One region of the Lactobacillus helveticus genome, then DNA from elsewhere that is predicted to be linked to it. Evidence: riboswitches for the same ligand, from Rfam matches in the RefSeq annotation. Region 1 holds a riboswitch; the other holds the start of a gene.
What was found. Region 1 has a riboswitch for lysine ahead of lysA (diaminopimelate decarboxylase). Riboswitches for the same ligand answer to the same signal wherever they lie in the genome.
Positions count from the first base shown of each region.

Region 2: it holds a riboswitch for lysine, as region 1 does, so the genes downstream of both, AADV52_RS09075 (ABC transporter substrate-binding protein/permease) here and lysA (diaminopimelate decarboxylase) in region 1, are expected to answer to the same signal.

Region 1 is NZ_CP151471.1:830,435-846,524, reverse strand. Features, by position in the region: gene tig (trigger factor) at 1-359, shown strand, start outside; gene clpX (ATP-dependent Clp protease ATP-binding subunit ClpX) at 489-1,763, shown strand; gene yihA (ribosome biogenesis GTP-binding protein YihA/YsxC) at 1,753-2,343, shown strand; gene yjeM (glutamate/gamma-aminobutyrate family transporter YjeM) at 2,467-3,975, shown strand; gene dapF (diaminopimelate epimerase) at 4,016-5,020, opposite strand; gene AADV52_RS04320 (aspartate kinase) at 5,013-6,386, opposite strand; lysine riboswitch at 6,589-6,764, shown strand; gene lysA (diaminopimelate decarboxylase) at 6,857-8,173, shown strand; gene dapD (2,3,4,5-tetrahydropyridine-2,6-dicarboxylate N-acetyltransferase) at 8,193-8,903, shown strand; gene AADV52_RS04305 (N-acetyldiaminopimelate deacetylase) at 8,906-10,060, shown strand; gene dapA (4-hydroxy-tetrahydrodipicolinate synthase) at 10,062-10,997, shown strand; gene dapB (4-hydroxy-tetrahydrodipicolinate reductase) at 10,990-11,769, shown strand; gene AADV52_RS04290 (aminotransferase class I/II-fold pyridoxal phosphate-dependent enzyme) at 11,790-12,965, shown strand; gene AADV52_RS04285 (aspartate-semialdehyde dehydrogenase) at 12,968-14,026, shown strand; gene AADV52_RS04280 (serine hydrolase domain-containing protein) at 14,148-15,230, shown strand; gene AADV52_RS04275 (NUDIX hydrolase N-terminal domain-containing protein) at 15,287-15,862, shown strand; gene AADV52_RS04270 (Mbeg1-like protein) at 15,907-16,090, opposite strand, start outside.
Region 2 is NZ_CP151471.1:1,783,560-1,799,649, reverse strand. Features, by position in the region: gene AADV52_RS09165 (TetR/AcrR family transcriptional regulator) at 1-523, opposite strand, end outside; gene AADV52_RS09160 (ribose-phosphate diphosphokinase) at 673-1,659, opposite strand; gene AADV52_RS09155 (hypothetical protein) at 1,866-2,285, opposite strand; gene AADV52_RS09150 (NAD(P)H-binding protein) at 2,288-2,926, opposite strand; gene AADV52_RS09145 (alpha/beta fold hydrolase) at 2,945-3,601, opposite strand; gene AADV52_RS09140 (glycosyltransferase family 2 protein) at 3,613-4,428, opposite strand; gene AADV52_RS09135 (DUF1002 domain-containing protein) at 4,590-5,534, shown strand; gene AADV52_RS09130 (ribonuclease H family protein) at 5,581-6,339, opposite strand; gene AADV52_RS09125 (alpha/beta hydrolase) at 6,427-7,353, shown strand; gene cls (cardiolipin synthase) at 7,373-8,830, shown strand; gene AADV52_RS09115 (hypothetical protein) at 8,825-9,304, opposite strand; partial or broken gene AADV52_RS09110 (Sir2 family NAD-dependent protein deacetylase) at 9,396-9,767, shown strand; gene AADV52_RS09105 (IS982 family transposase) at 9,778-10,635, opposite strand; partial or broken gene AADV52_RS09100 (Sir2 family NAD-dependent protein deacetylase) at 10,728-11,069, shown strand; partial or broken gene AADV52_RS09095 (methylated-DNA--[protein]-cysteine S-methyltransferase) at 11,121-11,638, shown strand; gene AADV52_RS09090 (TerC family protein) at 11,625-12,407, shown strand; gene AADV52_RS09085 (DUF488 domain-containing protein) at 12,444-12,806, opposite strand; gene AADV52_RS09080 (DNA-3-methyladenine glycosylase) at 12,876-13,508, shown strand; lysine riboswitch at 13,557-13,730, shown strand; gene AADV52_RS09075 (ABC transporter substrate-binding protein/permease) at 13,836-15,449, shown strand; gene AADV52_RS09070 (amino acid ABC transporter ATP-binding protein) at 15,449-16,090, shown strand, end outside.

The sequences.
Region 1 (16,090 bases):
AACGTCAAGGTATCGATCCACAAACTTACTACAAGTTGACTAACACTAATGAACAACAATTACGTTCACAATTTGCTAAGAACGCTGCTGAAAGAGTTAAGACTAACTTAGTTCTTGAAGCTATTGTTGAAAAAGAGGGTCTTAAGGCAACTAAGGAAGAAATTGATAAGGAAATCAAGGACCTTGCTGCTGAATACAACATGGATGAAAAGACTATACGTAACACCTTATCAGATGATATGTTAAGTCACGACATCACTGTACGTAAGGCTATGGATCTTGTTACTGATAATGCTAAGCAAGTTGCTAAGGCAAAGTTTGAAGCAAAAGAAGCAGAAGACAAGAAGGAAAACAAGTAATAAAAAATTATTACTGATTTCTCATTAAAAAGCGGCTTTAGGCCGCTTTTTTTGATATATAAGTTTAATATTTATCAAAATATGATAATTTATGATAATCTATTTTGGTAGGTATAGGGAGGAAATATAATGGCAAATCAGTTTACAGATCAAGAAGAGATTAAATGTTCTTTTTGTGGTAAAACTCAAGACCAAGTCAAAAAGATGATCGCCGGCAATGGCGTTTATATTTGCAACGAATGCGTTGACTTATCTAAGAAAATAATTGATGATGAACTGCGTGCAGATTCTGTTAAGACTGCAAGTGAATTACCAAAACCAATGGAAATTAAGAAACAGCTTGATCAATACGTAATTGGCCAAAATCGTGCTAAAAAAGTATTGTCTGTTGCTGTTTATAATCACTACAAGCGAATTAGTCAGATGGACGTTGATTCTTCTACAGAATTACAAAAATCTAACATTGCAATGATTGGACCTACTGGATCAGGTAAGACTTATTTAGCTCAAACTTTAGCTAGAATCTTAAATGTACCTTTTGCAATTGCCGATGCAACTACATTAACTGAAGCTGGTTATGTTGGTGAAGATGTAGAAAACATCTTGCTCAAATTATTGCAAAATGCAGATTACGATTTGGAACGTGCTCAACGCGGCATTATTTATATCGATGAAATTGATAAAATTTCTAAGAAATCTGAGAATGTTTCAATTACTCGTGATGTTTCAGGTGAAGGCGTACAACAATCATTATTGAAGATTTTGGAAGGTACTATTGCTTCAGTTCCACCTCAAGGTGGTCGTAAGCATCCACAACAAGAAATGATCAAGATGGATACCACAAATATCTTATTTATTGTTGGTGGTGCCTTCGATGGTATTGAACAGATCGTTAAGAATAGATTAGGCAAGAAGACAATTGGCTTTGGCGCCGAAAATGAAGTTGATAAAATTGACGCAGATGATTGGACTCGTCATTTGACTACAGCAGATTTAGTTAAGTTTGGGATGATACCTGAATTTATCGGTAGAATTCCAATTATCACAACTTTAGATAAACTCAGTAGCGAAGATTTGGTTAGAGTATTAACCGAACCAAAGAATGCTTTAGTTAAGCAATACAAGAAGTTGCTTTCACTTGATGGCGTTGATCTTAAATTTACTGATGGTGCACTTAAGGCAATTGCTGACTTGGCAATTCAAAGAAACATGGGTGCTCGTGGTTTAAGAACTATAATTGAAAACTCAATTATGGATATCATGTACAAGACTCCAAGTGAAAAAGATATTGAAGCTGTCGAAGTAACTAAAGATGTAATCACACGTCATGCTGAACCTAAAGTTATTCGTAAAAAGGATAAAAAAGAAAGTAGTAAAGCACGGGTAGGCGCGAATGATAATTAAAAGTAGTAATTATGCTGTCAGTGCAGTTAGAGAAGATCAGTATCCCAAGGATAATTTGCCTGAGATTGCATTATCAGGCCGTTCAAACGTGGGAAAGTCAAGCTTGATTAATACTATACTTAACAGAAAAAACCTGGCTAGAACCTCTTCACAGCCTGGTAAAACACAAACTTTAAATTTCTATCTAATAAACGATGAGTTTTATCTTGTAGATGTACCGGGATATGGCTATGCTAGAGTTTCACAAAAGAAACGCCAAGAATTTGGTGAAATGATCCAAGATTATTTGGAAACAAGACCTAACTTAAAGGGTTTAGTAATTTTAATTGATTCTCGTCATGAACCAACTAAAGATGATATTGCAATGTATAATTATGCTCAATATCTGAATTTGCCTATTTTAGTTGTATGTACGAAGATCGATAAAATAAAAAAGAGCCAAGTAAATAAAGTAATGTCCCGTTTGAAAAAGAACATAGATCTTAATTATGATCATGTAACGGTTTTGACATTTAGTTCTGTAACTAAATTACATGTTGCAGAATTAGGTAACTGGATTGAAGAAAAGATTAGTAAATAAAAAGCAAGAAAGCTGTTAACTTAGGTTAGCAGCTTTTTCTTATGAGATTCTTATTAGAATAAATTTGCTTAAAAGAAAGGGTGCTAAAATTGAAAGTGTAGTAAAGAAAGTAGAGGCTTTATCTTGGATGATAATAAAACGCAGAAAAAGACATTAACTACACTAAGCCTGGTTTTGATGATTATTACTACGGTTTATGGTTTTGGTAATGTCTCAGTTTCATATCGGCAAATGACTTATGCCGGAATTATTTGGTTTATTTTAGCCGGAATATGTTTTTTCTTTCCAGCTGGATTAATGATGGCAGAATACGGTTCAGCCTTTCATGATGCTAAAGGTGGGATTTATTCTTGGCTTGCTGGCTCTATTGGTGAAAAATGGGCCTTTATCGGGACTTTTGTATGGCTGGCCAACTGGGTATTATGGCTAGTATCTAGCGCCTCAAGGCTTTGGATTTCGATCTCAGCGCTAATTTTTGGTAAAGATATAACGCAAAGCTGGGATTTATTTGGCTTGCGCGGAACTCCATTAATAGGTGTGCTGGCTATCTTATTCATGATTGTATCTACATACTTATCATCAAGAGGGATGACCGGAATTAAGATCATGTCCTCAATTGGTGGTTGGTTTATGATTGGCATGAACTTGATTTTTATTCTATCTAGTTTACTAGTTATTATTATGAATCATGGACAATTGGCTCAACCAATCACTGGTTGGCAGAGTTTTATTATTTCACCTAATAAAGATTTCCAAACGCCAATAACCATTATTTCCTTTGTTGTCTATGCGGTATTTGCATATGGTGGTATGGAAACTGTTGGTGGGGTTATCGATAGTATGAAGCACCCAGAAAAGGACTTCCCTAAGGGCTTAATTATCGGTAGTTTATTTACTATTATCTCTTATGTCTTAATGATCTTTATGACCGGTTTTTCAGTTAATTATCAAAAAGATATTGTTCAAACTGGAGCCAATACAGGTAATATTACTTATGTGGTTTATGGTACTTTAGGTAAGGCTTTTGGGTCTGCGCTTAATTTAGATCCTCAAACCAGCTTAATGATTGGCAAAATCTTTACGAGAGCGATCGCATTATCAGGATTGATGGGAATGATGGGTGCTTTCTTCGTTTTGCTGTATTCACCTGTTAAGTCCTTTATTATGGGGTCTGATCCACGACTTTGGCCTAAGGCTGCTACTAAATTAAACAAGCACGGCATCCCTGCCAATGCAATGTGGGCCCAAACTGTTTTCGTTTGCTTATTGATTGCAGTAGTTTCATTTGGCGGTAGTGCAGCAACAAGCTTTTATCAGATTTTGACTGATATGGGGAATGTTGCAGCCACAGCACCGTATATCTTCTTGATCGGTGCGTTTCCATTCTTCTTAAAGAAAGATTATCCACGTAAATTTAGGGTATTTACGAATTATAAATGGACAGTAGCGTTAGTTGTGTTTGTAGAAATAATTGTCTGCACAGGAATCATATTTACGGTTCTACAACCAATTTTGGAACATAGATATGCAACAGCCTTCTGGACTGGATTTGGCCCAATATTCTTTGGTTTAATAGCCTATATCTTTTATCGTACTTCGAAGAAAAAACATGGTTTAACTGATTTAGATTAAAAACAAAAAAGACTTGCTTCAAAAAAGCAGGTCTTTTTGATTACGCTAAAGTTGTAATGTCGTTGAATTTATGTAAATTATCGACAAATCTTTCATAAGCATTTTGCTCATTAGTCTCAGTAATTTGTGCAGTAGCAAAGTTACTATTTCTTAAATCTTCTTCATCAATAGAAATTTGATGAGTAAATGTGGCATTTCCAATAAGTTCAATCCAATAATTATTGTTTTCATAATGGACAATAGTTTTAACCATGCCACCAGGATTATACACGTTAATTGGCGTATCAAATTCTGCTATCTCCGGTTTGGTTAAACAAAACGCTAATGAAGTAGCAGACATTCCAGTACCACAGGCATTGGTAAAGCCGACGCCGCGTTCATAAGTCCTTACAAATAAACGATTTTTATCTAAAATTTGGGCAAAATTAACATTAACGCCATCAGTAAAATAAGGATTTTTATCGTTGAGTCGTTTGCCAATAATTCCTAAAATAGGTCCAGTGATTTGTCTTTGATTAACGAAACTAATTAAATGAGGATTGGGTACGGCAATGGAAGAAAAACGCAAACCTTGATAAAGTTCGGGAGCAAAGTCGTCTATTAATCGATCATGTCCTAAATTATCGAATGGTAAAGCCTCTTTGTTGAAATGAACAGGCGAGATTTCAACGGCAAAAGCAGGAACGTTTGATGCGAAGTCATCGTCTTTTCTGACACGGAGACTCGCATTCATCGTATCAACCAAGAAATTAGTTTTTTGGTACTTTTCGCTTAAATAACGAGCGACAGTTCTAAGACCGTTGCCACACATAGAAGCTTCACTGCCATCGGCGTTAATAACACGCATTTGAGCTAAAGCATTTTCTCTGACAGGATCATTGACTACTAAGACACCGTCTGCACCGCCAAGGAGTCCGGTCTTTGGATTTGTAAGTTTAATAGTTAGCTTCTTTAATTCCTCGTCAGACAATTTTTGCTTTAATTCAGTTTGATCAAGAATAAAAAAGTGATTTTGTGAGCCGTGTACTTTTAATAAATTAACCATGATTTTCTTCCTTTGCAAAAAATTGATGATAGATAATCTTAACTGCTTCGTCTGCTTTTTCTTTTTTAGTTCCAATCATCATTGAAATTTGGGATGCACCTTGGTTGATCATGCGAGGTGAAATATCATGATCACCTAAAGAATCTAAGATTTGACGACTTACGACATGATATTTTTTCATCCCTTCACCAACGACCATGATGATTGCGTAATCGTCAATCCACTCAAGCTGATCTGGATTGATGGTGGCTTGAATTTCATTACAAATTTGATCGATCAACTGATCATTTAAAAAGTCATTGTTAAAAATAATTGTAATATCATCAATACCAGAAGGCATGTGTTCATAAGGAACATTGTGCTTGTACAAGATTTGCAGGATACGCAGTGTAAAACCAGCTTCTTTGTTTAATAAATATTTATGCAAATAAAGAGCTGAAAAGTGTTTTTGACTAGTTACACCTGTAATGATGTTATCTGGTACAAAATCTTTTTCTGGAACAATAATAGTGCCAGGTTGGTCAGGCTCATGTGTATTTTTAACATTGATAGGAATTTGACCTTGGATAGCTGGGATCAAAGCTTCATCGTGGAAAACGGAAAAGCCAGCATAAGATAGTTCCCGCATTTCGCGATAAGTCATTTTTTTAATGGATTGCGGATTATCTACGATATGCGGATTAGCTGCAAAAATTCCATTGACGTCGGTAAAGTTTTCGTACATATCAGCATGAAAGCCGCGAGCTAAAATTGCTCCGGTAATGTCGGATCCGCCACGTGAGAATGTAGCAATATTGCCTGATGGCGTGATGCCAAAGAAGCCAGGGAAAATAATGCGTTCACCTGTTGCAATTTTTATTTGATCAAGATTTAAATAGCTTTCTGGATTAACGAGCGCATCATTAGGTTGACCAGTAACGATTAAACCAGATTCTGTTGGATCAAGAAAGCGACTTTTAACGCCTTGGTGTTGTAATATCATAGCAATTAAACGTGCGTTAAGGCGCTCACCATGAGCCTTAAAAGCAGCCATTAAATAGCTGGAGTTAGGGTAGGTCTGATTAGGCAAAGCTAACAGAATATCCTTGATAACCTTGAGTTCTTGATCTGATAAGCCGAAATAATGACCAATTTCTTGATAACGCATAAAAATATTTTGAACGATCTCATTCGTATCTTCGCTCTTAAGCGTCATATCCGCATATTTGATTAAAAGATCCGTGATTTTGATATCGTCATCGCTTCTTTTTCCTGGTGCGGAAACTACGATTGCGCGTCTTTCAGGATCGCTCAAAACTATATTTAATGCTTGTTCAACATTTTGTCCATCAGCTAAAGAGCTGCCACCAAACTTAACTACTTTCATAACACAATCCCCTTAAAGTGAAATTTCATAATTCATTAATTAAAAATGGATTCAAACTAAATTAATTTGAATTTTAGCATTATTTTTTAATCTTGCAACTAAAAGTTGGTAATACTAGTCTTGAATAGAAAAGCATATATAGTACAAATTAAAAATTAATAAAAAAGTATTGACTAAAATTTAATAAGAATGTAGACTACATGTAAATCGAAGAGGCGCAAATGACAAAAGTAACAATTACGAGTTAGGCGAAACGAAGACTAATTGTGAAAGGGGAAGTTGCCGAAGCTTAAACCAAGCTAAAGGTATTAAGCTGGGTCGTGATTGAACAAATTACGGACTGTCGCGAACAAAATTCGCGGAGCGCTGTCGACCATAAGATTAAGTGAAAACTAATCCATTGTTTGTTTAGCGCAGACAATGGATTTTTTTATTGGGTGCTTCGCATGTATAAAGGCTAGGGGCAAGATATGAATTCACAAATTTCAGAAAATCAAATCAATCAAGCAGGACATTTAACTATTGGTGGTGTTGATACGGTTGAATTAGCTAAGAAGTATGGCACACCTCTTGTTGTATACGATGTAGAGCAAATTCGTCATCAGATTAGAGCTTTTAAGAAAGTATTTGAAGAAGAAAACGTAAAATATGCAGTTAGCTACGCTAGTAAAGCTTTTGCTTGTATAGCGATGTATCAAGTAGCTGCAGCAGAAGGTGCTTATACTGATGTGGTTTCGGATGGAGAGTTATATACAGCTTTGAAAGCCAATTTTCCAGTAAAGAAAATCAGTTTTCACGGTAATAACAAATCTAAGTCAGAGCTTGAAATGGCCGTTAAAAACCATATTGGCAAGATCATCATTGATAATTTTCATGAAATTAAGCTATTGGATCAGGTATTGCAAAAGCACGATGCCAAAATTGATGTCATGTTAAGAATTACACCAGGCATTTCAGCTCATACGCATGAATATGATCAAACCGGTCAAGTAGATAGCAAGTTCGGATTTGATTTGGAATCAGGCCAAGCAGATTTGGCTTTAGAACAAGTTCTAGCTAATTCAAGAATGAATATGATTGGAATTCATGCTCATATTGGATCACAAATTTTTGAATTAAATGGCTTTGAAATGGCTGCAAAAAAATTAATGGAAGTTGCTGAAAATTGGCGCAGTCAATATGGTTATACCGCTCAAGTAATTAATGTTGGCGGTGGATTCGGCATTAAATATACTGTAGAAGATAATCCATTAAGGCCAGAAGAATTTGTTAGAGCAATTGTTAAAACTATCAAGAAAGAAGCTAAGAATGCTGCCTTTCCACTTCCAGAAATTGATATTGAACCTGGACGTTCTATCGTAGGACCAGCTGGTTATAACTTATATACAACTGGTAGTCGCAAAATTGTACCAGGTCATTGTCCTTATGTAACGGTGGATGGCGGAATGGGTGATAACATTCGTCCGGCTCTGTATGATGCAAAATATGAAACAGTTTTAGCCACTGATCCGCGAGCTGATTTGACTGAACATGTGAGAATTGCCGGCAAATATTGTGAAAGTGGCGACATCTTAGCTGATGATCAAGCACTTCCTGCAACGAAGTCAGGTTCACTTTTGGCAATGCTTGATACTGGAGCATATGGCTATTCAATGGCCTCAAATTATAATCGAAATGCTCGTCCAGCTGTTGTTTTTGCGGAAAATGGCAAGGCCCAACTAGTCATTAAACGAGAAAGTCTAGAAGATTTAATTCATTTAGATCAACCATATAATAATGAAGATTAATTTTTAAAGAGGAAACATTATGACGAAATTAGATGCAAAAAGTATTATCAATTACATTGGCAATGCTCCTAAGAAAACGCCAGTTAAGGTCTTTATTAAAGGACAACTTGATCAAATTGATTTCCCAGAAGAAATTGAAAATTTTAATGAAACACATTCTGGGGTGATTTTCGGCGACTGGAAAGATGTCGAACCATTTTTAAAAGAAAATCAGGATAAGATTCAAGATTATCGTATTGAAAATAATGCTAGAAATTCAGCTGTGCCTATGATCGATATGAAGAAATTTGATGCGCGGATTGAACCAGGTGCCATTATTCGAGATCAAGTGGCTATCGGTAAAAATGCAGTCATCATGATGGGTGCAATTATTAATATCGGTGCAGAAATTGGCGATGATACCATGATTGACATGGGCGTGGTTTTAGGTGGACGTGCAATTGTCGGCAAGCATTGTCATATCGGTGCAGGCAGCGTGCTAGCCGGTGTAATTGAACCAGCTTCTGCCACTCCAGTTAAGATTGATGACAACGTAGTGATGGGTGCCAATGCAGTGGTGATCGAAGGCGTCCATGTTGGTGAAGGTGCCGTGATTGCTGCTGGTGCTGTAGTAACTCATGATGTAGAACCACATACAATGGTAGCGGGTGTTCCAGCTAAGGTGATTAAAAAGGTTGACGATCAAACTGAAAGCAAGACAGGTTTAGAAGATAATTTGAGAAAGATTTAGTTATGGCGGTTTTAACTGAAAGTGAACTAATTCAGATTAGAAGACATTTGCATGAGATTCCTGAATTAGCTTTGCAAGAAAAAGAGACTCATGATTATTTACTAAAAGTAATTAAGGGATTTAATTCAGAGTTTTTAACTATAAAGGTTCCTGAAGAATTGCCGACCGCAATTTTAGTACTAATTAAAGGAAGCAATCCGCAAAGAACAATTGGCTATCGGACTGATATTGATGCGTTGCCGGTAGAAGAAAAAACTAATTTGCCTTTTTCATCAACGCATCCCGGAATAATGCATGCTTGTGGCCATGATATTCATATGAGTGTTGCATTAGGGCTGCTTAGCTATTTTAGTGAAAATCAGCCTAAGGATAATCTGTTGTTCTTTTTCCAGCCAGCTGAAGAAAGCGAAAGTGGCGGTAAAAAAGCTTATGAAGATGGAATCTTTGAAGGAAAGTTTAAACCTGATGAATTCTATGGCTTGCATGACAATCCTGAATTGCCTGCCGGAGCCATTGGCTGTCGTGAAGGTACACTATTTGCTGGAACCACTGAGGTCAACATTGACTTGATTGGTAAGGGTGGACATGCAGCTTTTCCGCAAAATGCTAATGACACTGTGGTGGCTGCTGCGAGTTTAATCATGCAGATTCAAACGGTAATTTCACGAAGTATTGATCCAATTCAAAGTGGTGTGATCACTTTAGGTAAGGTCAGAGCTGGAACTATTAGAAATGTGATCGCTGGGCAAACACGGATTGAAGGAACAATTCGAGGCTTGACGCAAAAAATGATTTTGCAAATTGATCAGCGTTTGCAAGATTTATGTGAAGGCATAGCTCGTAGCTACAACATGAAAGTAAATCTGGAATTAAATCAAGGCGGTTATTGGCCGGTAGAAAATAATCCAGAGTTAACTAAAAACTTCATTAATTATATGAAGAATAATCCTGAAGTCGATTTTGTTGAAACTAAGCCAAAAATGACGGGAGAAGATTTCGGCTTTTTACTTGCCAAGTTTCCAGGAACTATGTTCTGGTTAGGTGTTGGTGATCCAGATTCACAATTGCATTCGGCAACTTTGAATCCAGACGAAAAAAGTATTATTCGTGGAGTTAACGCAATTAAGGGATTTTTAATCAATAGAATGGGGATTTAATATGGCTACATTAATTGATGCAGATTTATTGACGGCAATTGTGACGCCATTTGATGAGAATAAAAAGATTGATTTTGATAGTTTAAAGAAATTAACGAATTATTTAATTGATCAGGGATGCAACGGTTTTGTAATTGGTGGCACAACGGGTGAAACACCAACTTTGACTCATGATGAAAAAATTGAACTCTACAAGCAGTTTGGTCAAATCGTTAATGGCCGCGCTGTTGTAATTGCTGGAACTGGCAGCAACAATACTGCTGAAACTATTAAGTTTACCAATGAAGTGGCAGAAATTGACGGTATTGATTACGCCTTAGTCGTTGTACCGCCATATAATAAGCCAAATCAACGCAGCATGGTTGCGCACTTTACTGCAGTGAACGACAACGTTAAGATGCCATTTTTAATCTACAATATTCCAGGCAGAACTGGGGTCAAGATGGAAAAGGAGACTGTTGTTCAACTATCTCAATTAGATAATATTAAAGGAATTAAACAATGTGCATCTCTTGAAGAGATGGAATATATCATTGATCACAAGGCTGCAGATTTCCAGGTCTTTACCGGAGAAGATACCCAAGCATTAACCGCAAGATTGCTTGGAGCAAATGGGGTTGTTTCCGTAGCTTCTCATATCTATACCAAAGAAATGCGTAGAATGTACGATGCTTTATATGAAGGAAAATATCCTGAGGCAGCTAAAATTCAACGTTGGTTGACACCTAGAATGCAAGCCCTATTCATGTATTCATCTCCATCACCAGTAAAGGCAGTTTTAAATGCACAAGGCTTTGAAACCGGAGATTGTCGCTTGCCTTTAGTCGCCTTGAATGATGAAGAAAAAGTAACCCTGGCTCAACATTTAGGCTTAGAAGATAATGCTTTATTGCAAAAATTGCCATTAGATTTAGGAAAGGATCTTGAAAATGACTAAAAAAGTATTAGTTGCTGGTTTTACGGGTGCAATGGGACAAAAGGCTGTTAATTTAGTTAACAATATGCCAGGTTTTGAAGTAGTTGCTGGACTTTCTCCAATTGCAGAAAATAATCCTGAGCAATATCATTTGCCTGCAAGTGCTAAAATTTTTAAGAATTTAACAGAAATTTCTGATAACTTAGCAGATTTTTGGATCGACTTTACCACTCCTAAGGCAGTATACGAAAACGTGAAATTTGCCTTGCAACACCATATTAGACCAGTAGTAGGAACTACCGGGATGAGTGATGAACAAGAAGCAGAATTAATTGTGCTTTCCAAAAAAGAAAAAGTAGGCGGCTTAATTGCTCCTAATTTTGGGATGTCTGCAGTTTTATTGATGAAATTTGCTAAAGAAGCTGCTAAATACTTCCCAGATGTTGAAATTATTGAAATGCACCACGCAGATAAGAAAGACGCTCCATCAGGCACTGCCTTGGCTACTGCTAAGATGATTGCAGAAAATCGCCCTGAACATCAAACAGCGCCAGATGAGGTAGAAACTTTGAAGAATGTTCGCGGTGGAGATTATCAAGGAATTAAGATTCATTCAGTGCGTCTGCCTGGCTATATTGCACATGAACAAATATTATTTGGAGGACCAGGTGAGGCCTTGACCATTCGCCAAGATTCATTTGATCGTGGCTCATTTATGAACGGAGTAAAAGTAGCCTTAGAAAAAGTTGACCAATTAGATGAATTGGTAATTGGATTAGAAAATATCCTTTAAAGATAAAGGGAGGAAAAACTATGCAAGAATTAGCTAATGATTTGGGTTTTAGCCAAAAAGTACAAAATGTCAGAGCTTCTGGAATTAGAATTTTTGATAATAAAGTCTCAACCATTCCAGGAATCATCAAACTAACTTTAGGTGAACCTGATATGAATACGCCTGAGCACGTTAAAGAAGCTGCAATTAAAAGTATTCAAAATAATGATTCTCACTATGCTCCTCAAAAAGGCAAGCTGGAGTTAAGAAAAGCCATTAGCAACTATCTCAATAAGACTATCGGTGTTAAATATGACCCAGAAACAGAAGTTGTAGTAACCGTTGGTGCCACTGAAGCGATTAATGCTGCACTTTTTGCTATTACTAATCCTGGTGATAAAGTAGCTATTCCAACGCCAGTTTTCTCATTATATTGGCCGGTTGCTACCTTAGCCGATGCCAGTTATGTGTTGATTAACACTACTGAAGATAATTTCAAATTAACACCGCAGAAATTGACTGAAACTATTAAAGAAAATCCTACAATTAAAGCAGTAATTTTGAATTATCCCACTAACCCAACAGGCGTGGAATATACAGAGGATGAAATTAAGGCCTTAGCCAAAGTAATTGCAGAAAATCATTTGTACGTTATCACTGATGAAATCTATAGTACTTTGACTTATGGTGTTGAACATCATTCTATTGCTAGTTTGATTCCTGATCGAGCAATTTATATTTCAGGTTTATCAAAGTCTCATGCAATGACTGGTTATCGTCTGGGCTATATTGCAGGTCCTGCTAAAATTATGGAACAAATTGGTAAGGTGCATGGCTTAATGGTGACGACGACAACTGATTCATCGCAAGCTGCGGCTATCGAAGCGTTAGAAAATGGATTAAATGATCCAGCAGAATATCGTAAAGTTTACCAAAAACGAAGAGATTTTGTTTTAGAGAAATTAAGTGAAATGGGGATGCAGGCAGTCAAGCCTGAGGGAGCTTTCTATATTTTTGCAAAAATCCCCGCCCAATATGGTGAAGATGATATGAAGTTTGCATTGGACTTAGCCTTTAAGGCTAAAGTTGGCGTGACTCCCGGTAGCGCCTTTGGTTCAGGCGGCGAAGGATATGTAAGATTGTCATATGCATCTAGCGATGATAATTTACGTGAAGCAATGAAGAGAATGAATGATTTTTTACAAAAGGTTGAATAAGAATGGTAAGAGAATATAATGTTGCAATTTTAGGTGCTACAGGTGCCGTTGGTAGAAGAATGATTGATCAATTGGCTAAGTCAACTATTCCAGTAAAAAGCGTGAAGTTGTTAGCTTCATCACGTTCAGCTGGCATGGTATTAAAGTTTAGAGATCAAGACTTGGTAGTTGAAGAAACTACACCGGAATTTTTTGATGGCGTTGATCTAGTTCTTTCATCAGCTGGTGGTGCCGTATCAAAGAAATTTTTACCAGAGGCTGTTAAACGTGGCGCAGTTTGTGTAGATAATACTAGTGCCTTCAGAATGGAGCCAGACGTTCCATTGGTTGTTCCAGAAGTAAATCCAGATGCTTTGAAAGACCATCACGGTATTATTGCCAATCCAAATTGTTCAACCATTCAAATGGTAATGGCCTTAGAACCAATTAGAAGAAAGTTTGGTTTAAAGCAAATTATCGTTTCAACTTATCAAGCCGCTTCAGGTGCGGGTCAAGCTGCAATTGATGAGTTAAAGAAAGAAGCCCAAGATTATTTAGATGGTAAAGATACGCAAGCAGATGCACAAATTTTGCCAACTAAAGGGGATAAGAAGCATTATCCATTAGCATTTAACCTCTTACCACAAATTGATGTTTTAGAAGATTCTGGCTATTCTCATGAAGAATGGAAAATGATTCATGAAACTAAGAAGATCATGTTAAACGACATGAATGCTAAAGATATTAAAGTAACCGCAACTTGTGTTAGAGTTCCTGTTCCAATTGCACACGGCGAAAGTGTTTACTTCACTGTTGAAGATGAAAGTGCAACGACTCAAGATATTATGGATGCAGTTGCTAACTTTCCAGGCGTAGTTCTTGAAGACGACATTAAGCACCAAATTTACCCTCAACCAATCAATGCAGCTGGCAAGCGCGAAACTTTTGTTGGTCGCATTCGTCCTGACTATGAAAATCCAGGTGCCTTCAATATGTGGATCGTAGCTGATAACCTCTTAAAGGGTGCAGCTTGGAACACTGTTGAAAATGCTGAATACTTAGTAAAAATGAATTTGATCTAAAACTAAAAAGAAAAAGCACAAATATTGTCAAATAGGCAATATTTGTGCTTTTAATTTTGTGGTAGAATATTTCAGGATTAAATGGCAGAGGGGGATTTTTAGATTGAAGTCAAAAAAGATAATGTTAGCCATTGCATTTTTATCTTCGTTTATTTTTTTAGGTAATAGCACAACAGTTAATGCTAAGACTTATTCTAATAGTCAATTGCGTAAGTATGCTATTAAGGCAATGAATAAGCATCATTTACTGGGCACAATTGAAATTGTAAAAGATGGACATCGTCAGACAGTTAATGTTGGCTATGGTTATTACAGACGTAAAATTAAAAATGGTAATAAGAAATTACTATATCCTGTTGGTTCGTTGCAAAAATCTATCACAGCGGCAATTATTACTCAGTTAATTTATCAAAAGAAATTTTCGCAAAATACCAAAATTTCGCGTTGGTATCCAAAATTAAAACATTCTAAGTATATTACAGTTGGTCAATTAATGACCCATACTTCAGGAATTAATGTAATTGGAACCGAATCGAGTCACGGTATTAATTTCTCTGAAAAGGGTGCAATTAATTGGACGATTGCTAAGGCAAATGCGACAGCTAGAACCAAGCGTGCAAGCTTTAATTATAATAATGCTAATTATGTTCTTCTAGCAGGCATCATTCGTAAAGTAACAGGCAAGTCTTATGCTGCTAACGTCAAAAGCAGAATTGTTAAGTCACTTCATTTGAAACATACATATATTTATCAAAATATTCCTCGTTCAAAAACAGATGCTATTTCTTACTTATACCATCATGGTAAAAACTATCAAAGTGCATCTTATGCTAATAAGTACGTAGTTTCGCAATTGCCAGGTGCAGGGAACTTATTCTCTACAGCTAGTGATTATTATAAGATTCAACAAGGATTGCATAATGGCAAGATTTTAACTGAAAAACAGTTTAATTACTTGAGCCATTTGAAATCAAAAGTTAATACATGCTCTGGTGGCTATTATTTGAAAAATGGCGGTAAACTAAAGTTAGCCTATGGCAATTTTGGTGATACTCATTTTACCAATTGGATGCAGCTTACTACAGACAATAAAAATGGAATTGTGATGTTTTTGAATCAGCCATATGGTAGTAAAAATCAAATCAAAAGTGTAGGCTACAGTATTTTGAAACATATTAAGTCTGGTACTTTTATTAGAAGATAGAGGTAAAAATGAAAACTGGGGATAAATTTACTGATTGGGCAGTTGAACTATAGAGCATTGCTCAAAATGGCTTGAAATATGGTCATGATGTGTTTGATCGTGAACGGTATGAACAGATTCGTCAAATTGCGGCAGAGATGATGACTGCTAAGACGGGGATGCCGATTGAAAAAGTTAAAACCCTGTTTTGCGGTGATGAAGGCTATCAAACCCCTAAGATAGAAACTAGAGCGGCGATTTTTAAATCTGATAAAATCTTATTGGTTCATGAAAAATTAACAGATGATTGGTCACTTCCAGGTGGCTGGTGCGAAGCTAATCTTTCTACAGAAGAAAACTGTATTAAGGAAGCCAAAGAAGAATCAGGTAGGGATGTTAGGCCGATTAAATTAATAGCTTTGCAAGACCGTAACAAGCATAATAAACCTATTTTGGCTACTGGAATTATGAAGGCTTTTTATCTTTGCAAGGTATTAGGCGGTGAATTTGAGAAGAACACGGAAACTACAGATTGTCGCTACTTTTCATTAGATGATTTGCCTAAGCTGTCGATTGATCGTAATACGCCTGAACAAATAAGAATGTGCTATGAGGCTTCTAAAGATCCTAATTGGCAAACTATTTTTGACTAATAAAAAGCAAGATGGAATGTATCAAACAAACCATCTTGCTTTTTTTATCTGTGCTTTTTTGGCATCTTCGGTCGCTGTTCAAATAATTCACCAATTAGTTTAAAGAAACCATAGATGATTAACAAAATTCCCATAATGAGGATGGATTTGCGATCGAATGCTCGTGGATTGACTATAACGATAATTCCTAGAGCAAATGCGATGACTGCTTCAGTTGCTACAACCGTA
Region 2 (16,090 bases), 950 kb from region 1:
AATCTGCAAGAGTTTCTGCGGATAAGTGGTACTTCTTACGATCATGATAAAGTCGTCCAATACCACTAGTTACAAATGCAATACCCGTTTCAAGCTCGTCTTCGTCAACATCAACATCATCAAATAAGTGATTGACATTGATCCAATCATTAAGCATTACGCCCCAGTTATCTAGGGTTGCGTTGCTGACAAAAGCTTCTGAAATAATTCGGTCCAAGCCCTCATCATGCATCCCCAAAATGGCAATAGTATAAATAAAAGCCTTAGTTCGTGCATATGGAGCATTGCTATTAGCCATATCGTAATTATTTACTTGTTGTCCTAAAGTGTTAAAAAGATTACGAATGATGTCATTAGTCAACTTGGCTTTATGAGGATAATATGACTGCAGCAGGGACTTTGAAATGCTTGATTTTTCTGCAATCATTTGCAAAGAAACATTATCCATTCCATTTTCTCTGATTAAATGAAAAGTATTGCCAAGAATAACTCTCCGTCTTTTCATATTTTTCCGTCGTGCCATGGTTATTCCTCTATCTTTCTCTTTCTATCTATACAACACAGATCAATTATACCAATCATTGCTATTTATAAATAGTTTTATAACTCGATCTTAAATAAAAATAATCCTCATTCAGATGAGGATTATTATATATCAACTATTTATATTTTTTAATTTAAACGATTTTGTTCATCAAAAATTTGGTGAATTGAACGATCATTATAAACGTAATCAATACCACGAGCAAGAAGTTGATCTACAGAAATACGAACCATTCTGTCTGGGTAACGATTATGCTTGATAGTATCAGTTACAACAATTTGTTCAATTGGTAATTCATTAAGTACTTCAGTTGCATTCTTAGAAAGAAGTGCGTGAGTTGCAGCAACATAAACCTTCTTGGCACCTGCTGCCATAACTGACTTAGTTGATGATGAAATACGAGAACCAGTATCAATTATATCATCAACGATGATACACTTCTTGTCTTTTACATCCCCAATAATATCGTGCACTTCAGTATCATAACGAGCACCACGTTGATCAACAATAGCGATTGGAGCGTTGAAGTATTGACCAAAGTTACGTGCAAGCTTAGCACCTGAGTGATCAGGTGAAACAACTACGATATCATCATCTTCCTTAGTAGCAATACCATTATCTAAGAAGTATTGACCAAGAAGTGGAATAGCGTGCAAGTGATCCACTGGAACACTGTAGAAACCTTGAATTTGTGAAGCATGCAAATCAACTGTGATTAAACGATCCATACCAGTTAATTGAAGCAAGTTAGCAACAAGTTTAGCGGTAATTGGTTCACGTGAACTAGTCTTAGTATCTGAACGTGAATATGCTAAATATGGAACTACCACGTTAATGGTATGAGCTGACGCACGGTGCAATGCATCCAAGATAATTTCAAGTTCCATGAAGTTTTCGTTAACTGGATCTTGAATTGATTGAATTACAAAGACATCACAACCTCTGACAGTTTCACCAATATTAACTTGGATTTCACCATCGCTGAAGTGATGAACTGCAGTTTCAATTAATGGTTGACGCAAAATTGCAGCAATCATTTCGTTTAATGCTGGGTTACCACCTAACCCGATCACCTTCATTGGGTGCAATAATTTATGGAGTTCTTCCTTGTTCATAGCTACCTCTTCTGAATAAAAATCATATACAGACCCATTATATACGAAAAACCTTCTCTGATAAATAAAAGAGGAGGTTCTTTATTTAAGAAATTCTATTTTCACTTTGAATTTACGTCCCTTTTTGCGCGCAAATTTAGATTTTTTCGTCCAAAAAAGGACGCAATTTTTTGCGTCCCTCTTTACATTTCAAATTGAACGTAAATCTAATTCATTTGTCGTCTAGAAACAATGAACAAAACCAGCCCGACAATCGCTGCCAATTCTGGTACTACTAAGTTCATAAAGCTTAAGCCGGCATTATGCGTTAAATAAAGCAAACAAACTACGGCAACTTCCATCGCAATGGCCACATCCCGTAAGCTGACAGTTCTGACTGCTTTTGTTACAAAACCAATAATTAAACTAATGATGCCTATAGCAATTAAAATTCCGCCAACAAACTGCAATACTGATAATTCTTCAAAGTTATTCATCACAGGAACTAATCCTATAATTAAAATCAGTTCAAATACTATGAAAACTGCACCTGCAGTAAATAAATTAAAATCTTCTTGTCTTTCTTTAAGGCCAAAATAGGCGATTGCCATTGCCACTAATAAGTTAATTACTAAAATGATCCACATTTCTAATACCAGCCAGGCTTGTCTCCTTCTGTACCTGGCTTGCCTAAGCCAATTGATTCGCCAACGTCTTCCTTAGGATTCTTGATCAAATGGTAAACATATGCAGCGACTGACTTACGTGATACTTCAGTATCCTTGATTGGTTCGCCCTTCTTAGACTTTTCATAGTCTACTTCATCTTTATTATCCATCCAAGTTGGACGAATAATAGTGTAGTCTAAACCTGATTCTTCAATTTTCTTAGCAGCCTTAGCATATTCAGTAATGTAGTCGCCTAAAGTTTCTTTGTTCCATTCACCGAACTTGCCAGGAACTTCATCATAAATGCCCAAAGTAGAAATCCAAATCAATCTCTTAACGTGAGCATTCTTCATTGCTTCAATAACGGCTTCTGCTTCAAGATCAATATCATCCTTGCCACCTAAGTTAGCGTAGACAATATCTTGACCCTTCATAGCTTTTTCAAGTTGTGCGGCATCAGTTGCACTGCCTTCAAAGATTGTAGCTTGATTCTTTTTATCTTCCATGCGCTTAGCATTACGTAAAAACAATGAAGTTTCAACATCTTTATCAGCAAACAAAAATCTTTCAGCAATTTGTGCTACTTGTCCGTGAGCACCAAGTACTACAACTTTAACCATAATTTTTCTCCTTCTTAATTATTTACAAAATTCTTTAATCAAATCTAATAGCTTAAGGCTACGCACTGCATAGCTCTCATGAGTTTGACGTGGCATAATCACTAATCGTGCATTAGGCATAAATTGACTATACCAGCGAACGTGTTCAACCTTAACCCAATCTCTTTCTCCGACCACACATAAAGTTGGCGTAGTAATCTTTTTAAGGTCATCTTCTGCAATAAAAGATTCAGTTAATTCCACGCGGCTATCGCGATCAAGCTTAAAAAAGCGGTGGAAGCCTTCAGTCAGATAGTGGTATGGACGAATGCCCGCACCATTGACAAATACACCAGCAACAATCATTTTCTTAAAAATTGTTGGGTATTTTCTAGCTAGCATCATGGCAACTAATCCGCCTGCATCAAAACCAAAACAGTAACATCCCTCGATGCCTACTTGTTTAATAAAAGCGTAGACATCCTCTACTTCGGTATGATAATGTTCCGCAATATCGCCTTCACTTAATCCATGCCCACGCATATCTAGTACATAGACAGTGTAATAAAGAGAAAGTGGAGCAACGATTTTATCAAACATGCCTCCATCTAAATGGTGACCATGCAAAAGAAGCAAAGGTGCCCCTTTGCCTAATTTATGATAATAAAATTCGATGCCATTAACCTTTTCTTTCATAAAAACCTCTCTTACTGAGCCTCACTATCACGCAAAGCTGAACGATTTAGCTTCTTACGCATCTTCTCTTCTTCACGATCTTTCATGATAGTCTTAATGATCTTGTGCCATACACGGTAATTGCCGCGGAAATTATCTGCTACCTTTTTAAAGTTAGGTTGGTGAATAATACTGCCTTTTCTTTGCCAATAGTGATAATACGGCTTTTGGGTATAGTACACGCCTCTAGCTACTGAAGTATATTTAACATTGAAAATTTGATCCTCTAACAAAGAAATATCACAATCAAATCTTAAATGATATTTATTGATGATCGCTGTTTTATAAGCTTTATTCCAGCTATATCCTTTCATTGGTGAACCAAATACATTAGTTAATTTAAGGTAAGTTTCACCACGTGTTAAAAATCCACCTTCTGGGTGGCCAACAACACGTTCTTTTTTATCAGGATAATCAATCCAATAACCACATGATACAAGATTTACATTTGGATGTTCTTCAAAGGCATTAATAAAGAATGCAGTATAACCTGGATCTACCCAATCATCGCCATCATGAAAGGTGACATATGGCGTGTCGATGTACTTTATACCAACATTACGTGCATCAGATGGGCCTCCATTCTCCTTTTGAATTAATTTGAAATATGGAAAACGAGAGGCATAACTTTGCGCTACCTCAACCGAATTATCAGTTGAGCCATCATCAACCACAATTAGCTTAAATGCTTTATTAACTTGCTTAAGCAAAGCATCGAAAGCACGTGGCAAGTATTGTGCCGTATTATAAACCGGCATAATAATAGTTAACTTTGGCACTTGTAACATAATGTCCCCCTTTGTTGCTACTTATTATATCATCTTTAGGAATTAGGTCGAACTTAAGAAAGTTTTAGACTGTAGTCCTATTAAATTTTTTCAAAATTCTAGTATAATGGGGCGTGTTAAACAGAATATATTTTCGATAAAAAGAGGAAAAAGATTTAATCATGAAAAAATCACTTACATTAATTACGGCAATCTTGCTTAGTGTAGTCGCGATATTTTCTTTTAGTAAAAAAGAAACGGTACTCGCTGACGACGATACCCCAGTTGTTACTCTAGGTACATCCTTAACCGAATCACAAAAACAAGGTACTTTGAAGACCTTGACTGCCCCATTAAACGGCAGCAATTACCAAACTATTACAGTTACTGGTTCAGACCTAGTTAAGTATTTGAACCCATCTGGTGATAATTTCACCACTTCATCCGATGTTTGGTCCAGTGCAATGATTCAAAAAACTAACAGCGGTTCAGGAATTAACGTTAAGATTTTAAACTATAACGGTAAAAACAATATCACAACTATCACCGCTAACCAATATAAAAATGCGGCTTTAACCGCCGGAATTACTGACGCTAACATCTACGTAACCAGCGCTATTCCAATTGATGGTTCTGGTGCCTTAGCCGGTGTTTATGCAGCTTATGCCAAAAACGGCAATGCCTTGAATCAAAAACAAGTCAACGCAGCTCAAGATGAAATGAATACTTTGAGTGGCATTACTAAAGAAAACAAAAATAAAGATGGCTATTCTGATGCTCAATTAAACAATGCCGTTGCTGGTGCCAAGTCTGAAATGGCTAAGCAAGGACAGAATATTTCCGATAGTCAAATTCGTGACATTGTAAATAATCAAATTAATATCAATCACTTAGGCAACACCATTAACAATAATCAAAAGAATCAAATCATTAATTTATTAATTGAGATTCGTGATTCTGGTGCTTTAAAGAATGGCGACTTTAAGGGCCAAGCTGCTAAGCTTTCTAACCAAATTGAAAATGGTGCTAAGAACATCTTTAACAAGTTCAACACTCCTGAAAATCGCAATCTTTTCCAACAAATTTGGGACAGCATTGTCAACTTCTTCAGCGGCTTGTTTAAGTAAACAAAAAGGCCTGATTTCTTTTGAAGTCAGGTCTTTTTTATGCTTTTTACATCTTGTTATCCATATAACGGTTCAATTCATGGTCTACAAATTCGTTGCCTCGATTATTGGCATGGCCCTTAGTCCATTCAAAAGTACTGTCTGGAAAATGCTTAAGCAAACGATCAAGTTCTTGCCATTCTGCCACATTCTTCAATAGTCCACCAGACCGTTTCCAACCGCGTTTTTTCCAGCCGGCTAACCAGTGCTGGTTAATCGCATTTAAAACATATTTTGAATCCAATACAAACAATAAATGCTTTTCATTAAAGCCAAGTTCGATTAATTTTTTCAAGGCATTAATCAAAGCAGTTTGTTCCATCTTGTTATTGGTTGCACCATATTCACCGCCTGAGCCATGAACTTCTTGATCATCCCATTCAATCAAATAAGCCCACGCTGCCTTGTCTGTCTTTTTAACGTGACCGCCCTTATAGACACCTGTATTGCGAGTACCGCCATCAGTGTAGGTTACGGCAAAAAAGTCTGCAGTTTGATGAGCCTTTGTTTTCTTAGCTTGTGGCTTATTTTTCACCCTATTGCTTTCTTGCTTAATCTTTGCAATGGCATTTTGTAAAGTATTTTCACCCTTTTGCAAAATATCCTGTTGTGTTTCTTTATTTAAATCTAAATAATCCGTCGCATCAGTAATATTTTCAAACGATTTATACTCTGCCCCAGAAAAGCCATCTACTTGCTTTTTTGCTTCATCCCATGTGCGGTAGACGCCTGGCACACGACCATTTTTTACAGCATAAAACTTCATGATTCACCTCAAAAACAAAAAATCTCTACTCAATGTTAAAATATAATTATTATTCATTATAGGGAATTATGTAAGAAGGTGGCAAAAATGTTCTTTAACTCCAAAAAATATGCCGAAGAAGCTGAAAAGAACCATAAACATGATCTAAAACAGGAACCTAGCATGTTTAACATGATCTCACTGGGTCTGCTTGCCTCCTTTGCCCCTACACGTATTTTCCTCAAGTTGCACAAAAGACGCATTGAAAACAAGGCAGTCATTGAAGAAAGCTCACTAGAGCAAGTTCCTATTATTTATTTTCATGGCTTTCGCGGTGGAGATTACACCACCAACGTCATGGTTCACCAAGCAATGCAAGATAAGGGAACCGATAAATTTTTAAAGGTGACGGTTGATCTATTAGGCAATTTTAAGTTAGAAGGCACTTGGACCAAGGATCAACACCCCATCGTACAAGTTGCTTTTCGTCAAAGAATCGTAGGAATTTACGGAATCGATTACTACCTCAGTTTTGTTTTGCCCTTTCTTTCCAAAAGATACCACTTCAAAAAATATATTGCTGTAGCTCACTCCCTAGCCTGTCCTTGCATTATTAGAACTGAAATGAAACACGCCTACAGCAAAACTTTCCCTCATTTAGTCAAATGTGCATTAATTGCTGGACCTTTTGACGGCGTAACTTATTTGGGTGATATTCCCAACGTAAACATCCTTAATGAGAATGGTCGCCCCAGTATGATGAATCCACACTACTTATATTTGCTTCTTAATCGCAGAAAATTTAATTCTAATATTTCAGTGCTAAACATCTATGGCAATGTGCTTGATAATACCAACACCGACAAATTCATTTCTGTAGTTTCAGCCAAAAGCATCCGCTATATTTTGGCTCCTAAAGCACATTTTTACCAAGAAGTAGAAATTCGTGGTAAAAACGACGCCGAACATAGCTGGATGCATGATAATCCATTCGTGATTGATCTTGTTGATAAATTTCTTAACTTGAAAAAATAAACTATTTTGGAGGAAGAACATGGTCTGGTGGCATGATTTTATCAGAATTATCTTTATTACTAACACACTCCTTGCTTTTTACATCGTTTTCCACCGAAGACGATCGGTCTCTACAACTTGGGCTTGGCTGATTATTTTACTAATTTTTCCCGTAGTTGGTATTACCCTTTATGCCTTTTTTGGCCGAGGTATTTCCCAGGAAAACATTTTTTCCATTAATAAGCAGCATCACATTGGTCTGCGAAATGTGCAAAAATCGATTGCTAAGGCACCTAAAGAGGTTAGCCCCTCAGATACTTCTAAATTAGGGGAAATTGCAATTCATTTTTTTAATTGCAATAATGAGTCGCCTTTAACCAAGAACAACAACGTAGAGCTTTATACTGAAGGTGAGACCTTCTTTCATGATCTGCTAAAAGATATGGTTCGTGCAAAAGAAACCATTAATGTCGAATTCTATACTTTTTATAGCGACAACATCGGCAATCGTGTCTTGCAGCTTTTAATAAAAAAAGCTAAGCAAGGTGTAAAAGTCCGCGTAATTTATGATGCATGGGGATCAATGGGTGCAACTAAAGCCTGGTTTGATCAACTTCGTAAAGCAGGCGGAGAAGTTTTGCCCTTCATTACTTCTAGAAATATGATCACCAGATACCGCATTAACTATCACTTACACCGTAAGATCGTTGTAATCGACGGACGCATATCTTGGACTGGTGGATTTAATATCGGTGATCAATATCTAGGACGAAAAAAGAAATTTGGTCACTGGCGTGATAGCCAGGTACGCATCGTTGGTTCTGCTTCCTTGCTATTGCAAGAGCGTTTTGTAATGGACTGGAACGCCTCTATCAAGCGCCCTGAACAACTTATCCGCTTTAACTCCACTCTCTTCCCTGATCTTGATGAAAAAAAGATCCATCGCGGAGATGTTGCTACCCAAATTGTTTCTGATGGACCTGACCGTTATATTCCCTATATGCGTAACGGTATGATGCGGTTAATGCAGCTAGCTAGAAAACGCCTATGGATTCAAACTCCTTACTTAATTCCTGACGATGCCGTTTTCGCCACATGGCAGACGATTGCCATGTCAGGTGTTGATGTGAGAATCATGATTCCTTGCAAGCCAGACCATCCTTTTATTTATCGTGCCACCCAATGGTATGCCAACGAATTAACTCGTTGCGGCGTGAAAATTTATATTTATGAAGATGGCTTTTTACATGCCAAAACCACTATCATCGATGACAGTTTTTCGACCGTTGGCTCGATGAATCAAGACTATCGTTCATATGACTTAAACTTTGAAGATAATGCCATTTTCTATGATAAAAAATTTACTAAAAAAATGACTGAAGTTTTTGAAGCTGACATGAAGAAATCTCACTTGCTTACTCGTGAAGAAATAAAAAAGCAAGGTCGCATATTGCGAACCTTGCAAAGTTTTTCACGGATGCTTTCTCCAATCTTATGATTGAATTTCAACGGGAATATTTTTACCAATATATTTTTGCAATGCGGCAATGACTTCATTAACTTGAATCCGGAACCGCATCATGTATGCCTTATTATTGTCAGTTCTAAAAATTGCCATTACTAATGGCTTTTTAGGATTAGGGACATTAATTAATGTAACGCTAGAAATTTCATTATATTTAACTGTTCGTTTAAAGTAGCCTGAAACTACCATCTTTTTAGGACTAAAGCCTGAAAAGCCATCAATTATGCTAATTAACAAGAATAAGGCCAAAAATACATTAACACCTGGATCACCTTTCTCAATGTAGTTCCAGGTAAAACCTAGCCAAATAAAAATAAGAGCCCACACGATTGAAGAGATGCGATAATGTCCACGAAATTCTACTTTTGCCTGCCAATACCAACTGTAACAAGCATAAGCTAGCATTAATACATTCACTACAATATAAAAATAAGACATATAAGCCATAAAAATCCCCTCAAAAACTTTATTTCTTTTCATTATAACAAAGACATGATTTTTGATTAAACAAACAGATTGCAGAATAGAGGCAAAAATTATGAAACAAACTGATTTATCTGAATTGCAAAAAGAAATTGATAATGCTAAACATATCGTCTTCTTAACGGGGGCAGGTGTTTCAACTCATTCTGGCATCCCCGATTATCGTTCAAAAAACGGCATTTATAACGGCGTACAGGAAAGTCCCGAAACTATCCTCAGTGAAAATACTCTCTATGAGCGACCAGAATTTTTCTATCATTTTGTAATGAATAATATGTATTTTCCAAAAGCCCAACCTAACCTAATTCATCAAAAAATTGCTCAAATCTGTAATAAAAAAGGTGATTTAATTACCCAAAATATTGATCGTTTGGATACAAAAGCTGGAAATAAACACGTGACAGAGTTTCATGGAAATCTATATAATACGCGTGGTGCTAGTTAAATCGTTCTAGACAATAAGCCAAATTATAAGCTAAAATTGCAATTTCTAACCGGCTTTGAAAGCCTATCAGACTACGTGCTCGATTGTTCTCGGCATTGTAATAGGTCAGAAGCGAAAAGTCGCTTTCTATTGTTCTGCGAATAGCCATCAATTGATGATCATTGTGCTTTTTAGCTCCTGTCATATTTTTACGATATGGTGTCCAAAGTTCATAACCCATTTGTTTTAGCTGTTGATGCAGTTCTTTGCCTAAATAGCCTTCGTCGCCAAGAAGATAGTAATTAGATGGATGGGTATTTTCCATCAGTTCAACTGTCTCCCTGGCATCATGAACTGATGCTTTTGTTACTACATAATCAAGAATGTAACCGTCATCGCTAACAATGGCATGAACTTTGAAACCATAAAAGTAAATTTTCTTGGTGGCCTTATAACCAATGTTGGCATAACCGCGAAAAATTTTAGCACGATAGTTGCGAATTGGTTGGCAAACAGGTACCGGAAAGCTGTCAATGATCAAGAACTGTCCATTCAGGTCAACCTTTTTATTCATTTCTTGCCGTATCTGATAAATCAATTGCAATAGCTGACGTGAACGTCGATTAAAACGTGAGTGTGATAAACAATTGAAACATTCACAGAATCTTCTTTGTGATTCAATTCCTGTCTTAGCTTGCCAGATAAGTAAAGCCAAAATCAGACTGTCCGTAGCTTTTACCCGGTTGATGTTTCGCCGTTGACTAAATTCAGCCGGAGCAGATAAACGATACCAGTGCCGACAAATTATCACTAAATCTTTAAAACTAACTTGTAAATGGTGGCTAAAACGCTTAAGCTTAAGGCAGTTCAATCAGATCAGACTCTTTTCTATTGAATACTACAACTTGAGTCTAGTCCGATTGGACTTTTTTATTAACTAAAACGATTTAACTAGCACCACGCGTATATAATATATATTGTACTAAATGCCACCATTCAATTTCTTATGAAGAATATTCTCAAAATTATATCCACCAAAATTGTGGTGGCATTATTCGACCAGGAATAATATTATATGGTGAATCAATCAATCCTGAAACTTTAACTAAATCGATTGAGATCATGCAAAAATCCGACTTAGTTATTATTTGTGGAACTAGTTTTGTGGTATATCCATTTGCTCAACTTTTAGCCTATCGCAACGAGAAGGCAAAGATTATTGCCATTAACAAAACTGAAATTCCTACGCCAGGAATTAAACAAATTATTGGTGATGCTATTGATGTATTTAAATTCTTGAATTAATATATAAACATTTAATATTTTCAAAGCAAAAATTATACAGGCGGTGAAAACATGGCAGAGTTTTTTTATTATGATTATGTAACAATCCAACCGTGGACTTACTTTTTAACGGCTTCCAGGTTTAGATTAACTTATGTAGGGCTTAAAGGAGACGAAAGTGTTTCCCCTATCTTCAGCTTTTACCCTCACCGAATGCTTGTACATGACCCTGAGAAACTAGCTCCTTATGTCAAGCAACTAAAAGAGTATTTTGCTGGGACCAGAAAAGAATTTGACGTTCCTATGATATTTCGAAATTTGGTACCGAATTTCAAAGAAAAACGTTACAATTTATACAGACTATCCCATATGGCTTTACAGCCAACTATGGTGATATCGCAACATCGTTACCAAATGCTACATCTTCACGTGCAGTAGCACATGCTGTAGCGTTAAATCCAGTTTTGATTTTTATTCCAGATCATCGAATTATTCTATCTAATAACCAAGTGGGTACTTACCGTTTAGGACAAAAAGAAAAAGTTAGATTAATTGAATTAGAAAAGAGTCATTTACATGGCAATCTTTAAAATGTATGCTCCATTTTTTGACCTAGGCAACTGGGCCCATGTTTTAACTAGTGGCAAGGATTGGATGATTATCCTTACCCTAATCTTAATGGAGTGCCTGCTTTCGGTTGATAACGCTGTGGTTTTGGCAGCGCAAACGCAAGTGCTGCCCACAAAAGCAGAAAAGGAAAAATCATTATTATACGGATTATGGGGTGCCTACCTTTTCCGCTTTATCGTTATCGGAATCGGAACATATTTAATTCACTTTTGGGAAATTAAATTGGCAGGTAGTATCTACTTATTCTATCTAGCTTTTAAATTTTTCTATGATCAACGTCACCCTAAGCAGGCCGCTGAACGTGAAAAAGAAGAGCGTGAAGCTGCTCATCATAAAGGCAAAAAGAAGAAGAAACACGTCTTATCTTTATTCTGGCGTACAGTTATTTCAATTGAATCAATGGATATCGTCTTTTCTATCGATTCAGTGCTTGCAGCATTAGCCGTTTCAAGCAATCCGGTTGTAGTTTTAATCGGTGGAATGATTGGTATCCTCTGCATGAGAGGCGTAGCGGAAATTATCATTAAATTAATGGATATCATTCCTGAATTGCAGCCAATGGCTTATCTGTTAATTGCTATCATCGCCTTAAAATTGCTTTTAGCACTTCCACCACTTCACTTTGAATTGCCAAACACCGTCTTTGCTATTATTGTATTTACTATTTTAATTTTGACTATTCTGTTTCACTTCTGGCGCGTCAAACGCCATGGACGTAAACATATCTAGATAAAAAAGCTTATCTACTGCGATAAGCTTTTTCATTTACTTTAATCTTTCTTGTACATATTCTTTTAAAACAACAGCTTGATTATGTTTCCTATTCTTAGCACCATATAAAAAGAGAACATCATTTTTTATCAATTGCTTTTTAACCGTTTCTATAAATTCGGATGTAAATTCATTTTTATCAAGTTCTTCAATATATTTAGCCTTAAATTCAGGGAACTTCTCATCCTCATGATTGAACCATTTTCTTAATTCATTTGTTGGTCCAATTTGCTTATCCCATTCATCTAGAGCAGCCTTAATTTTACTCATTCCCCGTGGCCACATCCGATCCACGAGCATTCTATAACCGGCAGGTTGTTCATGATCATAAATTCTTACTAATTTTATTTCACTCATTTGATAAAATCCTCTTTTTTAGATTAGTCTATAGCTAAGACAAAAAAAATGAAACCAGAAAGGCATCATATGAATTATTCAGATTACTTTACCAATCGTCCTACAGATGAGATTACGCGTGATTTAATTGGACAACCTCTTATTTATGATAATGGAAAAGAAAAATTAGGTGGCTATATTGTTGAAGCTGAAGCATATATGGGCAAAAATGATCGCGCAGCCCACTCTTACGGCGGCCATCGCAGTCCTGCCAACGAGGGGCTTTATCGCCGCGGAGGCACCATTTATATTTATGCGCAGAGGCAATACTTCTTTTTCGACGTTGCTTGTCAAGAAGAAAACGAGCCTCAAGGAGTACTTATCAGAGCAATCGAACCCATCTGGGGAATTGATACTATGATCAAAAACAGAAGCGGCAAAAGCGGTGTCTTGCTTACCAACGGCCCAGCAAAAATGATGCAAGCCTTCGGAATACACGATAAAAATTGGAACCTGCATTTTCTTTCTGATTCGCCATTTAAAATTGATCTTGAAGACGATCATAGAAAGCCCGCTCAAGAAATTATTGCAGACAAACGAGTTGGCATTAACCAATCAGATCCTGTTTGGGCTAATAAAAAATTACGCTATTACGTCGCTGGCAATCCTTATGTTTCAGATATGAAAAAGAGAAACTATGCAAAAAACAATGGATGGGCTTGACATCTTTTCATTTTTCTTTTATTATTCTTCCATAGTTAAATAATATTCCAATGCAATAGAGGTTGCGACAATCACGAAGTAAGTTGGAGTCCACGAAGACGAAGAAGGTTATTTTAGGATTGTTGCCGAAATAGGTTTAATATTCGTGTGTTGACCTGTTGGGCTATAGAACAACATTCTATAGACTGTCCTGGTTAGCCCCCAGGGAGCGCTATATGATTTGGTTTTAATACTGATGATTATAACCTCGTTGTGAACGGAGCAACGAGGTTTTTATTTACGCTTTATTGTATTGGCTTTATGTTGAAAACATTGGAGGGTTTTTCATTGAAGTCAAGATTTAGATGGATTGCTGCATTATTGACAATCCTAATCAGTTTATTTATTGGATTCAGCTTTAACAGCCGCGAGACCCAAGCTGCTAAAAAAGATTCCAGCGTATTAAAAATAGGTATGGAAGCCAATTACCCACCATACAACTGGACTCAGCCTAAAAAGACAAACGGTGCTGTGCCAATTGATGGTTCAAATTCTTATGCAAATGGTTACGACGTGCAAATCGCCAAAATCATTGGTAAGAGACTTCACAAAAAAGTTGTAGTTGAAAAGACTCAATGGGAGGGTTTATTGCCTGCTTTAACTTCTGGCAAGATTGATCTAATCATCGCTGGTATGAGTCCTACTGCTGAAAGACGTAAGGCTATCAACTTCTCAGAACCATACAGAAAAAGTACTTTTGTCGTTATTACCAATAAAGCAAGTAAATACTCAAACGCTAAGAAATTATCCGACTTTAAGGGTGCTAAGTTAACTGCTCAACAAGGTACTTTGCACTACGACTTAATCAAGCAATTAAAGGGTGCTAAGCGCGAACCAGCTATGCGTGACTTCTCAGCCATGCGTCAAAGTTTAGCTTCTGGCACCATCGATGGTTACGTTGCAGAAGACATCGAATTTGAAAGTTACCACAATGTTAATCCTAACATCATTGCCGTTAACTTGAATAAGATGGCTGGTTTTAAGGTTGATCATGATGATTCCGTAACTAGTATCGGTGTTAAGAAAGGCAACACTAAATTGCTTAACGAAGTTAACGCTACTTTAAGAACTATTTCTAACAAAAAGCGTGAACAATTAATTTCACAAGCCATTAGAGAACAACCTAAGGCTGGTAACGAAACCAAGAAGGAAAACTGGTTAGTAACTACTTGGAAGCAATACGGCGGCATGATTATGTCCGGTATTGGCATGACTTTGCTTTTGGCTTTAGTTGGTACTGTTGTTGGTTTCTTCATTGGTTTGCTTATAGGTATCGTTCGTACCATCCCTACCCCAACTACTCGCGGTAAGCGCTGGGCTTTGAACGTTGTAAAATGGTTATTATCAGTTTACGTTGAAATTTTCCGTGGTACTCCAATGATGGTTCAGGCTGCCGTAATTTACTATGGTATTGCTCAATTCTGGCACTTAAACTTGAACAGAACTATTGCCGCTTTAATCATTGTTTCAATTAACACTGGTGCCTACCTTGCCGAAGTTATCCGTGGTGGTATTATTTCTACACCAGAAGGACAATTTGAAGCAGCTAGTGCTTTAGGTATGACCCACAACCAAAAAATGTGGCACATTATCTTGCCTCAAGCTATTAAGAACTGTTTACCATCAATTACTAACGAATTTATCGTTAACATCAAGGATACTTCAGTATTGAGTATCATCTCAGTTTCTGAATTGTTCTTCGTTGGTACAACTATTGCCAGTCAATCATTCAAGTTCTTCCCAACTTACTTAATGATTTCAGCAATCTACTTAATTTTGACATTTACTATTACCAGAATCTTCAACTTTATCGAAAAGAAGCTTGAAGGTAAAAAGAACTACAACTTGATGGCTAACCAAGTTCAAGTTGGTACTCCAAAAGATGCGGAGGCAAATAATTAATGACTGAATACAACGAAGTAATTTTAAGTTTAAAGCATATGCAAAAGGCATATGGTAATCACCAAGTATTAAAAGATATTTCATGCGATATCAATAAAGGCGAAATCGTTACTATCATCGGGCCATCTGGTGGTGGTAAGTCTACTACTCTTCGCTGCATCAATTTGCTTGAAGAACCAACTGGCGGCGAGATTGATTTCCACGGTGAAAATATTTTATCTCCTGGCTACAACCGTAATACTTTCAGATCAAAGGTTGGTATGGTTTTCCAGCAATTCGACTTATTTGAAAATAAAAATGTTTTGGAAAACTGCATGATTGGTCAAGAATTAGTGCTTAAACGTTCTAAAGATGAAGCACGCAAGATCGCTATGGAAAACCTTAGAAAAGTTGGTATGGAACCTTTCATCAAGGCTAAGCCACAACAATTATCAGGTGGTCAACAACAACGTGTTGCCATTGCTCGTGCTATTTCAATGAATCCGGAAGTATTACTCTTCGATGAACCTACTAGTGCCCTTGATCCAGAAATGGTTGGCGAAGTACTAGACGTTATGCAAAAATTAGCTACTACTGGTTTAACAATGGTCATTGTTACCCAAGAAATGGGTTTTGCTAAGAGCATTTCTGATAGAGTATTG